2 regions of the Pseudoalteromonas sp. BZK2 genome follow, and region 1 is predicted to be linked to the other one. Evidence: predicted binding sites of a transcription regulator. Region 1 holds the regulator's gene; the other holds the start of a gene.

The links. The regulator LexA, encoded in region 1, represses DNA repair genes until DNA is damaged. The targets are predictions, from matches to a motif close to TACTGTATNNNNATACAGTA.
Region 2: a site for LexA is predicted at 1,406-1,425, ahead of BIZ38_RS16240 (SulA-like leucine-rich domain-containing protein). Genes of this name have one in related genera too.

The regions. Positions count from the first base shown of each region.
Region 1 covers NZ_JACSOG010000012.1:53,191-59,948, forward strand. Annotated here, with positions in the region: gene hmpA (NO-inducible flavohemoprotein) at 1-37, shown strand, start outside; gene BIZ38_RS09070 (endonuclease) at 151-804, opposite strand; gene BIZ38_RS09075 (VOC family protein) at 921-1,274, shown strand; gene BIZ38_RS09080 (hypothetical protein) at 1,249-1,974, opposite strand; gene BIZ38_RS09085 (hypothetical protein) at 2,133-2,513, shown strand; gene BIZ38_RS09090 (PaaI family thioesterase) at 2,521-2,958, opposite strand; gene lexA (transcriptional repressor LexA) at 3,120-3,737, shown strand; gene coxB (cytochrome c oxidase subunit II) at 4,175-5,317, shown strand; gene ctaD (cytochrome c oxidase subunit I) at 5,317-6,758, shown strand, end outside.
Region 2 covers NZ_JACSOG010000029.1:7,575-14,332, reverse strand. Annotated here, with positions in the region: gene BIZ38_RS16250 (alpha/beta hydrolase) at 1-428, shown strand, start outside; gene BIZ38_RS16245 (YchJ family protein) at 425-904, opposite strand; gene BIZ38_RS16240 (SulA-like leucine-rich domain-containing protein) at 945-1,382, opposite strand; gene BIZ38_RS16235 (alpha/beta hydrolase family protein) at 1,685-3,610, opposite strand; gene BIZ38_RS16230 (ATP-binding cassette domain-containing protein) at 3,760-4,350, shown strand; partial or broken gene BIZ38_RS16225 (DUF6136 family protein) at 4,347-5,421, shown strand; gene fadE (acyl-CoA dehydrogenase FadE) at 5,418-6,758, opposite strand, start outside.

The DNA of each region.
Region 1 (6,758 bases):
TCACTACGAGGTGTTTGGCCCTCACCAAAGCCTATGATGTAAAAGGCGCAGCTTGAGCTGCGCCTTTTTGTTAGTTAACTTCGCACTCTAGATTAGGAAGTGAAATACGGAGCTCTTTTTGTACTTTAGAAGCCCATAAAAATTTCACTATTAGAGTAACTTACGATTGCTCATTTCAGCTATTTCAAGCTTTTGCCACGATTCAAATAGCTTGCGTTGTTTGTCTGATATTTTTAAGCCATAGGTTTTTTGCATATAAAAATAGGTATCGGCTATTTGCTTTCTTGCATAAATGGGTGGCTCAAATACGCGCTGCTTAAAGTCGATTTTTACAGGGCATGCTCCGTAACTTGCACTTGATGTTGACACCATGCCGTAGCGAAAGTTTGAACGGTCAGCATTGATCTCGCCTATAGCAGGGGCAAGGTTATTAATGTCGGCTTCCATTTGACGGAATTTCGCACTGACCTTTTTACAGTTTTTACGACCGCCATCTTGCCAGCATTGTAATTGATGACCAAACTCCCAGGCAGGCACAATATGCTCCCACTCTATTCTTTTTGCGCGAGCATTCTCTTTACCTGAGCGGGTGACAGGGTTTCTAGGAATATAACCACACGCATCAGGGTCTGGCACAAGTTTTTTACCTTGGCGCTTGATATCGCAACCACAATATAAGCTTTTACTATTGCTTGGTAGATTCTTAATTAAATGCTTTTTGGCACTGTAAAAGCTCGAAAACTCTTTAGCGGATATAGGAAAAGTGAAAATAAAACAAAGGGCTAAGTATAGGAATAAACGCATATCCATCACATCAGTGAACTACAGGAGCCGCCATTTTAGAGCGACTATTCTAAAAAGGAAAAGTTTTTCAACTCAGCTATAGTTGTTAGGCCGTTTTTATTAAAGGAATTACAACCATGTTATTAGGTGCTTTTTCTGTAAGTCTAAATGTAAAAGATATTCGTGCTTCAAAGCAGTTTTATGAAAAGCTAGGTTTCAAAGAGTTTGCTGGGGAGATAGAACAGCATTGGCTAATAATGAAAAACGGTGAACATTTGATAGGTTTGTTTCAAGGTATGTTTGATAAAACCATGCTGACCTTTAATCCTGGGTGGGATCAAAATGCTGAAGCTTTGGATGAATTTGCAACCTTTGAGCAATTAGCTGCACAATTTCAGCAACAAGGATTAGAAATACAAAAGGCCGGTGACGCGAGTTTTATTATCACCGACCCAGATGGCAATCCTATTTTGATTGACCAACACGTGTAGCTGGCTTTTTACGTTTAATTCGAACGTTTTGTAGTAACAAGAGAACTCCTGTAATACAAAATAGTACGCTGGTGGCTGAGAAGCTGATGAGTAGTGGATTGTTAAAGTTCTCACGCTCATCATAATCCATAATGTGTAGCATCCAGAAAAAGTCGAAAATGCGCCACAGGGTGCTGCGCACAGTTATAACTTTACCGGTTTGGCTATCTAAATATAAGGTTGTTGTTAACCAATCATCGAAGCTAATTTGCCAAACATTGGCTTTGTGACCGACTTCTCTAGGCCCTTTTGTTAATAACTGCGCTTGCGTTATTTTTGCGTCAATAAGCAGGTGAGCTTGCGCATTCTCAATGATTTGCGCTTTACTCGGTGCAGGCATTTTAGCACCTGTTCTGCCATCAAAAATAAACGTACCGCTAGAGGATGTAACTTCTATAATCGGGGTATTTAAAAAATGGCTATATTTAATCCCTTCGATTTGCTCAAATTGCGCTGTGATTTTATCAATTGAAGCAGGGTAGTCCGACAATAAAAATGGGCTACTTAAACTGCGATTAGCCAGATGCTTACCATGTACTTTTTCAAGTGGTAATGAGCTCATCACAAGCCCACCTAAAAGCCAAAAAAAGATCTGCAAAGCAAGTAAGTAGCCAAGCCATTTATGCCCTTTACGAGCATACTTAAACAGACGTTTATTCATTATTACCCCGTTATTATTGTTATGTGGGCGCTATTTTAGGTTGTTTAGCTAGATTGCCAATGCGGCATAATGTCGCATTAACTGTATTCTAGATTTGGTATATATACAAAACTGAGTTAAAGTTTCAGTCGATATAAATAGAGGGTAAAAACGAGAGTATGTCGGAAATTCAATTTTTAAATGTAGATCTGGAGCTTGAATCAAAGCACGATATTAGTGCGCTTGTTGCTGATTTGAAGAAAAATGCCATGGTTTTACATTATGACCAAGATGAATACCGCCAACTAGCACGTATTGAAGCAACCGCAGATATCAGCTCTCCAGATAAAGCCATTAACCAGCTTTGCGAGCTTATTGAGTCTTGCTCGCGCAATGCATTAAAACAGTGGTTATCGTGCTCAAAGCGTACATTTGATATAGGCTTTGAATCAGGTAATTCGCCTAAATGCTTTAACCAACCCCTGCATGCCGATACCTTATTACGTATCTCTGCAATTGGCGCAGGGATTGAAATTACTATTTATCCTGTCGAAAAATAGCCAGAATTTATCGCTCTACAACAGCTGCGGTCATTCTTGATACGCAGCAAAGCTCTCCTGCGGCATTGGTAATTTTAATATCCCAAACAGAAGTTCGCTTACCTAAATGCAGCGGTCTCGCAGTTGCTGTTAACGTTCCTTTGCGTGACGCTTTCATGTGGTTGGCATTAATTTCTTGGCCAACAGCATAAAACTTATTGAAATCAACCACGAAATTGGCTGCATAGCTTGCCACTGTTTCTGCTAATACAACGTTTGCTCCGCCATGGACCATGCCCATAGGATTATGATGCTCAGGAATAGCAGGCATGGTTGCCATTAAATAATCATCGCCAATTTCAGTTACCTCAATGCCCATAGTTTTCATTAAAGTGCCTTGACCAGTGACCCCTTGTTCCAGCTCTTTGCAAAGCTCTAACGTGATTGGTTGGTGCCAAATACTCATTGTGTTTCCTTAGCCTGCTAATTAAAGCTAATACCTTATGGCATCTTTCGGTGTGGTTCAATGTTAGTTTTGTAGCAATATGATGGGGTTAATTTAAATTTGCGATTTTCAAATAACTGTATATACTCACAGTTAAATGTACTGTATGGAAAACCAGTTGTATGCGCCCATTAACTAAACGCCAATCGCAAATTTTAGAACTAATTAAAGTCTTTATTAAAGATACAGGCATGCCACCTACGCGTGCTGAAATAGCTCAAACATTGGGTTTTAAAAGTGCCAACGCTGCTGAAGAACACTTAAAAGCACTGGCAAAAAAAGGCATGATCAAAATGAAGCCTGGGGCGAGTCGCGGTATTCAGTTAATTGAAGAAGATGAGCCAGAGCAACTAGGCTTACCTTTAATTGGCCGTGTTGCAGCTGGTGAACCTATTTTGGCGCAAGAGCATGTTGAAAGTCACTGCCAAGTTGATCCTTCATTATTTAAACCTGCTGCCGATTTCTTACTGCGTGTAAATGGTATGAGTATGAAAGACATTGGTATTATGGATGGCGATTTGCTTGCAGTACACAGAACACAAGTTGCTGAAAACGGGCAAGTAGTTGTAGCTCGAGTCGATGAAGATGTAACAGTTAAGCGTCTAGAAAAAGCGGGTCGCAAAGTACTTTTACACGCTGAGAACGAAGAGTTTTCGCCTATTGAGGTTGACCTTGAGCATGAGTCGTTCAACATCGAGGGGTTAGCGGTAGGTGTTATTCGTAACGCTGACTGGATGTAAGCGTTCCCAATTTGGTGCATCAAATTGACTCAATTTGGTGCGCCACTGAAATTTTACTACTTAATTAGGATTTGTGAATCCTTACTCTTCATTTAAAGCCTTATATAGCGCAGTTTTCCTCTCTTTTTACATTTCGTTCTTACTCCTAAACATTAAATAAAGCGCTGATTATAGTTGTTATTTCTGCACCAAAATAAACATTTATTATCATTAAAACTTGCTTATTGGTCATTTTTTAACTAATTGGTTAATACACTGTATTAACACCTAATTAATAAAAAGACACAAAAATGTGCGAGGTGTTAGTCATGGGGTCGGTATCATAAGTGGGTCAAAATGATACGTAGTCGCTCTGAACAATAAGAAAAACGAATTGGCACCTTGTTGTATCGCCTTTTCGCTTTGCGTCTTGCAATAGCATCTAAAGGAGCCGTCACATGGGTAAACTGCGTTACGCCTTGTGGCTTATATTGTTTGCACTTCCTGAGCTTGCATTGGCAAATAGCCAATACAATATGCGTAAAGGGGTGACCGATATAAGTAATAATGTTTATGAGTTACACATGACGATATTTATTATCTGCTGTGTAATCGGCATCATCGTATTTGCGGTGATGTTTTGGGCTTTAATACACCACCGTAAATCCAAAGGGGCCAAGCCTGCCCAATTTCATGAAAGTACAAAAGTTGAAATACTTTGGACTGCCATTCCATTTGTCATCTTAATCGCCATGGCTGTGCCTGCCACAAAAACCTTAATTGCCATGGAAGATGCCTCTAAAGCCGATATCACCATTAAAGTGACCGGCTCACAGTGGAAGTGGCATTACGAGTACATGGGCGAAGACATTGCTTATTACTCGATTCTATCTACTCCTAAAGACCAAATAGACAACCAAGCAGAGAAAACTGAGCATTATTTGCTTGAAGTAGATAAACCGCTAGTACTTCCTATCAATAAGAAAGTTCGCTTTTTAATGACCTCAGACGATGTAATTCATTCATGGTGGGTGCCTGATTTTGCGGTTAAAAAGGATGCAAATCCTGGGTTTATTAATGAAGCGTGGACACGTATTAACGAACCCGGAGTATACCGTGGTCAATGTGCTGAGTTATGCGGTAAAGATCATGGCTTTATGCCTGTTGTGGTGAAAGCCTTACCTGAAGATGAATTTGCTAATTGGCTTGCAGATGCCAAGCAAGAAAAAGCCAATGCGGCCGCAGCAGATGCTGCTTTGCTTGATCAAACATTACCGAAAGAAGAGCTTATGGTCTTAGGTGAGCAAGTGTATATGGCAAGCTGTGCTGCATGTCACCAACCTACCGGTATGGGCCTACCTGGCGTATTTCCAGCACTTAAAGGCAGCCCGATTGTATTAGGTGATGTAAAAGATCACATAGACATTGTGTTATACGGTAAGCCTGGTACAGCAATGCAAGCGTTTGATAAACAGCTTTCAATTAAGCAACTTGCTGCGGTTATTACTTATAAGCGAAACGCGTGGGGTAATGATACCGGCGATGTTATCCAACCGAGTCAAATTCAAGCCGCGATTGATGCAGCAGCGGAGGCGAACTAATGAGTAATGTTATTAACGAGCAAGCAACAGGGCATGCGCATCACGACCATCATCACCCAGCTAAAGGTTTTAAGCGTTGGCTTTACACCACCAATCATAAAGACATCGGGAGTTTATACCTGATTTTTTCACTCACCATGTTTTTAATTGGCGGAGCAATGGCAATGGTGATCCGCGCTGAACTGTTTCAGCCTGGATTACAGTTAGTCGATCCGCACTTTTTTAATCAAATGACTACCGTACATGGCTTGATCATGGTGTTTGGTGCCGTTATGCCCGCGTTCACTGGGCTTGCAAACTGGATGGTACCTATGATGATAGGCGCACCAGATATGGCCTTACCACGTATGAATAACTGGAGCTTTTGGATATTGCCGTTCGCATTTTTAATCCTGTTGGCTTCGTTACTCATGCCTGGTGGTGGTCCTGCGTTTGGTTGGACTTTCTACGCACCACTATCAACAACTTACAGCAACGATAACACTGCACTTTTTGTGTTTGCCGTACATATCATGGGTATCAGCTCAATTATGGGGGCGATTAACGTTATCGTGACCATCGTCAACTTAAGAGCACCAGGTATGACGTGGATGAAGCTACCGCTATTTGTTTGGACATGGTTAATCACTGCATTTTTGTTAATTGCTGTTATGCCTGTTCTAGCAGGGGCGGTCACTATGGTGTTGACCGATAAATACTTTGCAACCAGCTTTTTTGATGCAGCCGGAGGGGGCGACCCTGTGATGTTCCAGCACATTTTCTGGTTCTTCGGTCACCCTGAAGTGTACATCATGATTTTACCAGCCTTTGGCATTATATCGACTATCGTACCTACCTTCTCGCGCAAAAAGCTATTTGGCTATGCGTCTATGGTGTATGCAACTTCATCGATTGCGCTGCTAAGTTTTATCGTTTGGGCACATCATATGTTTACCACAGGGATGCCTGTAGCAGGCGAGTTGTTTTTCATGTACGCCACCATGCTCATTTCGGTACCAACGGGCGTTAAAGTGTTTAACTGGGTAGCCACCATGTGGCGCGGTTCAATTAGCTTCGAAATTCCGATGATGTTTGCCATCGCCTTTATTGTGTTATTCACCTTAGGTGGTTTCTCTGGCTTGATGCTTGCGATTACACCGGCAGATTTTCAGTATCACGATACCTATTTTGTGGTGGCTCATTTCCATTATGTGCTTGTGACAGGAGCTGTGTTCTCAATTATGGCGGGGGCCTACTACTGGTTACCGAAATGGACTGGCAACATGTACAACGAAACGCTGGCGAAATGGCATTTTTGGTTATCGCTAATCAGTGTCAACGTGTTGTTCTTCCCTATGCACTTTGTTGGCCTTGCCGGTATGCCGCGTCGTATTCCTGACTATGCACTGCAATTCGCTGACTTTAACGCCATTATCAGTATTGGTGGTTTTGCATTTGGCTT
Region 2 (6,758 bases), on a different contig from region 1:
ACTATTTAAAACACTCTGTATTACCATACATTAAGGCTCACTACAGAACTAACCAAAAAGGTACGTTAGTCGGTAACTCACTTGGCGGTTTATTTACGGCTTATACCTTATTCACTGAGCCTTCGCTTTTTTCAAATTATATTATCGGCAGTCCTTCAGTGTGGTTTAAGCAGCACAGCCTGTTAGCTTTGCCTGTCGTACCTGCAGGTAAAGCAACTAAAGTGTACATTGGTATCGGAGAACTTGAAGAAAGTGAAGGTGAAAAAATGGTGTCGGGCGCAAGGCAATTAGCAGCTAAAATTACTAAACAAAGCGGCGCGCTGGTTACAACAAATTTATTTGTTATCCCTCAGGCACGCCATGCAACCGCATTCCCAACAACGATTACCCAAGCTTTAGACTGGATTTACCAGGTTAATGATAATTAAAGAGCGTGACACTTTTTATATTTTTTGCCGCTCCCACAAGGGCACTCGTCGTTACGGCCTATTTTAATATCTGCAACTGGCGTTATATCACCGTCTAGGTAACGCCATAGGCCATCTTCTTTAATAAAACGCGACCTCTCGTGTAACTCACAATACAAGTTTTGGTAAAAGTAATTTGCTTTAAATTCGACAAAACCTTCTTGATCGTTATGTTCAGTATCTAAAACACTTAGCTTGGTAAAACGGCAGCTATTAGCAAAATCTTTAATTTCGCGAACAGGGTTAGCGGCTTGCTGGCTTTGTGCATAGGTACTAAAAACATATTTTGCATCTTTTAGTGCGTAAGCACTAAAACGAGAACGCATAAGTTGCTCTGGGGTATCAGCTTGGCTTGCACCTGTGTGAAAAGGTTGGCAGCAAAGCTCGTAAGTCGATTCGCTGCCACAAGGACAAAGGGAGTGTGTGAGTGATGTCATAACAACTTACCTAAAACTATAAATTGTTATTTTAACAAGCCTATTGTGGCTGCGGTACTAAATTGTTTAATTGAGCGCTTTTTGTAAAACAATAAAATTTAGCAGATGCCTGCTCAAGGTTTAAGTTCATCGAATCAAGTTGATGATTGTTTACAATATCTGTCCATGTGATCACTGCAGCAAAATTACCGTTATGTAATGCTGAACTAAGAACGTACTCAAGATTAACTAAATGTTTTTGTCTGATCACAAGTAGTTTGCTGGTATCAATCGAACACGAATCTAGTAAGGCTTTACTAGGAACATGATCAGGAGCAATTAATAGTGTCCATGCATTTTGGCTATTGTAATGATGCAATACTTTTAATAGCTCAAAGGTTGCTGAAATTTCGTCTTCAATTTGAATTAAATTAACAGACGCTTTGTCGTTATCTTGTTGGTAGCTTTTAACTGTTCTTAAGGTAATTGGCTGTAACATAACTTTCACTCACTGGTTGTTTATACAGTATGTGTATACAGTAGTTTATACAGTGTTTTTGCGCAAGTACTTTTTTGCTATTTTTTAACCAATGATTCAGTTTTATTTTAGATAAAATTATTTAATTGTTATTAAACAGTTGCTTATGGTTTTATTTTGAAGGTGGGGAAAGGTGAAAAATTTACCATTAAATCCATACAGTGTTTTATACAGTACTGTGTAAACTGTTAAATTTTGATTCTATACAGGTGTTTTGCATAAAAAAGCCGGCATAATACCGGCTCTTTAGCTTTGCAATTTTGCTACTTATCTAAGTAGGTATTTAAGAACTCAAGGTATGCATTTGAGGCTTTTATGCGGTTTTCTTTTTTAGTAAAACCATGGCCTTCATCATCGAATAATACATATTCGACAGGCACACCATTTGCCTTTACAGCGGCAACAAGTTCATCGCTTTCAACTTGTAAAACGCGTGGGTCGTTAGCACCTTGGATCACCATTAATGGCTTGGTGATGTTTTTAGCATGAAATAGTGGCGAAATGGCACGGTGACGTTCACCGTCTGTCGCGGGGTCGCCCATTTCATCATACAGTGCCTTTTTAAAGCTTTCCCACCATGGTGGAATCGAGTTTAAGGTTCTAACCCAGTTTGTTACACCAAATATATTAATGCCTACTTTGAACTCTTCAGGTTCAAAGGCAAGTGCTGCGGCGGTCATAAAGCCACCATAGCTGCCCCCCATGATGCCAATTTTATCAGCATCAACCCAATCTAGGCTTTGCAGGTGTTTTTTACCGTAAACAATATCTTGTAAATCGTCAGTGCCGTGTTTTTTATCATCTAAATGGAAGAAGGTTTTACCATAGCCTGAGCTGCCACGGTTATTAACTGCAAAAATGGCATAACCATGATTGACTAAATGCTGCTGCATTGCACTATAGCCTGTACGACTTTGGCCGCCAGGACCGCCGTGCACCCAAACTAAAGCTGGTACTTTGTTGTTGCTGTTAGCTTGCTTAGGCTTATATAAAACCCCGGGGATTTCTAAACCATCAAAGCTTTTAAAGCGCACAATTGTGCTTTCAACCAAGTCATTTTGAGCAATGGCATCACTTAATGTGTTGGTTAATTGTTTAGCTTTTGATTCACCGAGTTGCCACACAAATAGGTTACTTGGCGAGGTATCTGAATTTAAATAAAACGCCATGGTCTTTTCATCAGCTGAAAAGTTCACACCACGTAAGTTACCAGCAGGCAGCGATGGCATGGCAATACCTTTACCTGTGGTGGTATCAATTATCGACACTTTAGTGCTTGCGTCAGCATTAACACCGCTTACTTGATAACGGCCAGATTTAGAGAAGTAGATAAAACTCACATCCCACTCATCTTTGAGGGCAGGGCTGTGCTCGCCGGTCGTTAAGTCATAGCGCCACACTTCTGCGAACTCACCTTTGGCATCGGTTGAGTAATACAATGATTTACTGTCTCTGGAGAAGGTTTCTGGGCCATACTTAGCGTCGTCGTCATGACGGGTGATAAGCTCTGGTTTCAGTGTTTTTTTACGCGTATCGAGAATAAATACATCGCTGTCTTTGTTCGAATTGTTTTTCGATAAAGCAATAAATCGACCGTCAGGGCTGATTGCGCCGACATCTAGCCCCATAGTATTTTGGTAAACAGGCGTTACTTCATAACTGTTAGCATCAACACGATATAGGTCCATAAACTTAGCATCACGCTGATTGCTGGTTATAAAAAAGTGTCTACCGTCTTCTGTGAAGCCTGCAAATCCTGCACGGGTTTCTTCACCTGGCGTAAGATCTTTAACTGTGCCGTCTGTTTCGCGAACGTAGATGTGATAACGCTCGTTACCGCCTGAATCTTTAGTAAATAGTACGCGCTCATCTTTAGGGAAATAAGCCACAGCATACGTACTGTCTTCAAAGTCTGTTAAGCGGGTTTTTTTGGCGGTTTTTATATCTACTTCGTATAGGCTATAAATACCGCTTTCGTCACTGCTAACGAGTATTTTGTCGCCTTTTGGTGAAAAGCTGCTGCCCATGATTGAGGTTGTATCAAAAAAGGTTTCAGCGTCATACTGTTTAACAGTTTGGCTTTGTTGCACGCTTTCGGTGCTGCTAGTTGATGGGGTTGATTGTGAACATCCTGCAAGTGCAAGGCTAAGTGCGCATGCAACAGCTGCTAGTTGAAAACTCGGTTTCATTGTAATTATTCCTTGTTAATTTTTCGTTATCAAGTGTTGCCTGTTCATAATCTAAACGCAAGTTTTACCCGTTCGATATTTGTTACAAATCATGTAAATAAATAGGGACATGAGTGTGCTACTATTTTTTCATTATTAAAGGAATAAACATGATTGAAATTAACAACCTCAATAAGCGCTTTGCTTCAGCCCACGTTTTTGAAAACTATAATAAGCAATTTCAAGGTAAACGAGTTTGTTTACAGGCAGCCAATGGCAGAGGAAAAACAACATTACTGATGATGCTAGCTGGCCTTGAAAAGCCACAATCAGGGCAGGTTTTATATAATAATGAAGCATTAAAATCGCCGCAAAACATTGTTTCAATTGCTAGCGACCGTATTGCTCTGCCGGATTTTTTAACCGCGCGACAAGTTATTGAACTTAGTTGCAAGGCGTTAAAGAAAGACATGCCTGAGCAACTCATTACTGGATTTAACTTTACAGAGCACCTTAAAACTCGTTTTAGTGCTTTGTCGAGTGGAAACCAAAAGAAGTGTCAGCTTATCACTGCTTTTTTAAAGCAAGCTCCATTTTTGCTATTAGATGAACCGAGTGCTGCACTTGATCAAACAAGTATAAAATTTTTGCTGACCTTACTTGATGACTACCTTGATGATAAACCTAATGGGCAAATTATCATTACAAGCCACGAACCAGAAGTGTTTATACAGCACGGTTTTGAGTGCACATCACTATGATAAACTCCCTTGCAAGTTACTTCTCATTCCTTTCTTTTCGATACTTAGCATATACGACCACCCTCAAGAGCATGCTGTCTCAATTAAAGAGTTTTAGCTTGTTGTTTGCACTGGTAATGGGCCCAGCTTTTCTTGGTATGGTTTTATTGTTGTTTCTAGGACTTGGTAAAATAGTCGATAGCCATGCAGCACCTGGTTACGGTGCAAAATTAGCAGTGATTTATCTTTTACTTGAATCAGTAATGTTATGGGCCATGGCACCAGCCATTAAAAATGTGCAAAATAGGGCATTTCAGCGAAGTCTATATAAATCCTCTTGGCGAGTATGTGTTGACTGTAAGCTACTACTTTTAAGTAATGCTTGGCTTATTGCCAGTTTACTAATAGCAGTCGACCTATCGTTAAAGCAATGGCTACAAGTGCCTCATTTTATACTGTTTATGCTGTTGCAGTGGCTATGTGGAGTATTTGTTCTTTATAGGCCACGTGCACTTTTTTATAGTTTATTACTCAGTTCTATCTTGGTATTACTGCCTGCTAGTTTAACTTCACTGCAATACTATCTAAGTTTTATTGCAATTTTCGGCTGTTCGATTTTACTCCCACCTGTAAGAATCAGTCATAAATTAAAAGTACACTCGCTTGCTTTGTTTTGGCTTAGTTACTTTATACAGCATAGCTGGAGCTTAATATGGCGTGGTTCAGTCTTGCTAGCATGCTTGCTCGCGTTATTACATCTAATTGCAGTGCGTAATGACTTTAGCGACTTCAGTATGCGTGTTGCTAACAAGCTCGCTGCAGTTCGATTGCTTGGCTGTTTTTAAAAAATATCGGCTGTTCTTTCAAAGCAATAACCAAGATAAGCCGTTTTATCTAAGCCAGTTTTTACCGAGCCTTATATTTTTTGCTATGGCTTTCATTGTCGTTATAAGCATGCTTGGCACTAACTTGATTTACATCCCTATTGGGGCAGTGTGGTGTGTATTGCAACAATATTTAGCGCAAAAAAAACCAGCGCAATTTGCGCTGGTTTGGTTTTTCATAACAATTGGAATTGTTTTACTAGCTTAAGCGGCGTCTGCTTTTTTATCGCTCTCGCCGCGGGCAACACTGCCAGCAACTAAGTCTGCAGGGTCAAAATCGTCAACGTTAATAACGTCAAGACGGGCTTTTTCAACTGCAGCTAGTTTGTCGGCTTCAGCTTGGCTTAAAATGCCTGCTTCTAGGCCCATTTGCGCTACTTTATCAAGCTGGAAGAAAGGCAGTTTTACGCCTTTTTCACGGCATACCTTGTCAAACAGAGGCTCAACTTCAAGGATGTCTTTAAGCGTTTGCTCTTGACGACCAACAAGGTTAAGTGGCTCGTTTTTAAGATAAATGTAGTTAGCTAAACGGTTACGAGTTTCGCTTGGTACTTGTAATAAGTGAGCAAGTTTGTGCTCAAGCTTATCAGTAGGCTTACGTACTGGACGACCGAATGGGAATAACATGATTTTTAGCATCGCACGTAGTGGTGCAGATGGCATGTTATTGATTAAGTCAGCGAGTGCACGTTGGCAGTGGTAAAGGTGATCTTGGCAGCTCCATTGAACAAGCGCAAAATCTTCTTTTTTACGGCCTTCGTCGTTGTAACGTTTAAGTGTTGCAGATACAAGGTATAAGTAGCTTAGTAAGTCACCTAAACGTGCAGAGATACGCTCTTTACGTTTTAATGAACCACCAAATACTGCCATGCTGATATCTGACATTAATGCTAATGATGCACTGAAACGTGACGCAACACGATAAAACTCGGCTGTTTCGTCTTTGTATGGTGTACTTGTGAAGCGAGCATTTGTTAATGCTAACCACTTAGTACGAACAAGGTTCGAAATAGTAAAGCCAACGTGACCCATTAACGCTTTATCGAATACTGCAAGCGCTTCTTCGCGGTCTTCAATTGCACAAGCACCTAGCTCAGTTAACACAAATGGATGACAACGAATTGCACCTTGACCATAAATGATCATGTTACGCGTTAATATATTTGCACCTTCAACGGTAATTGCAATTGGCGCACCTTGGTAACCGCGACCTAAGTAGTTGTTTGGACCAAGCATGATGCCTTTACCACCATGAACATCCATGCCGTGAATCGTTGCTTCACGCATTTGCTCAGTTAAGTGGTATTTGATAATCGCAGATACAACCGATGGTTTTTCACCAAGGTCAACAGCCCCTGTAGACATGCTCACTGCAGCATCAGAGCTATATGCGTAACCTGCAAGTTTTGCCATTGATTCTTCAACACCTTCCATTTGACCAATTGGTAAACGGAATTGACGGCGAATACGGCTGTAAGAGCCTGTTGCAAGCGCAATTGTTTTAATGCCACCTGTTGAGTTAGACGGCAATGTAATTGCACGACC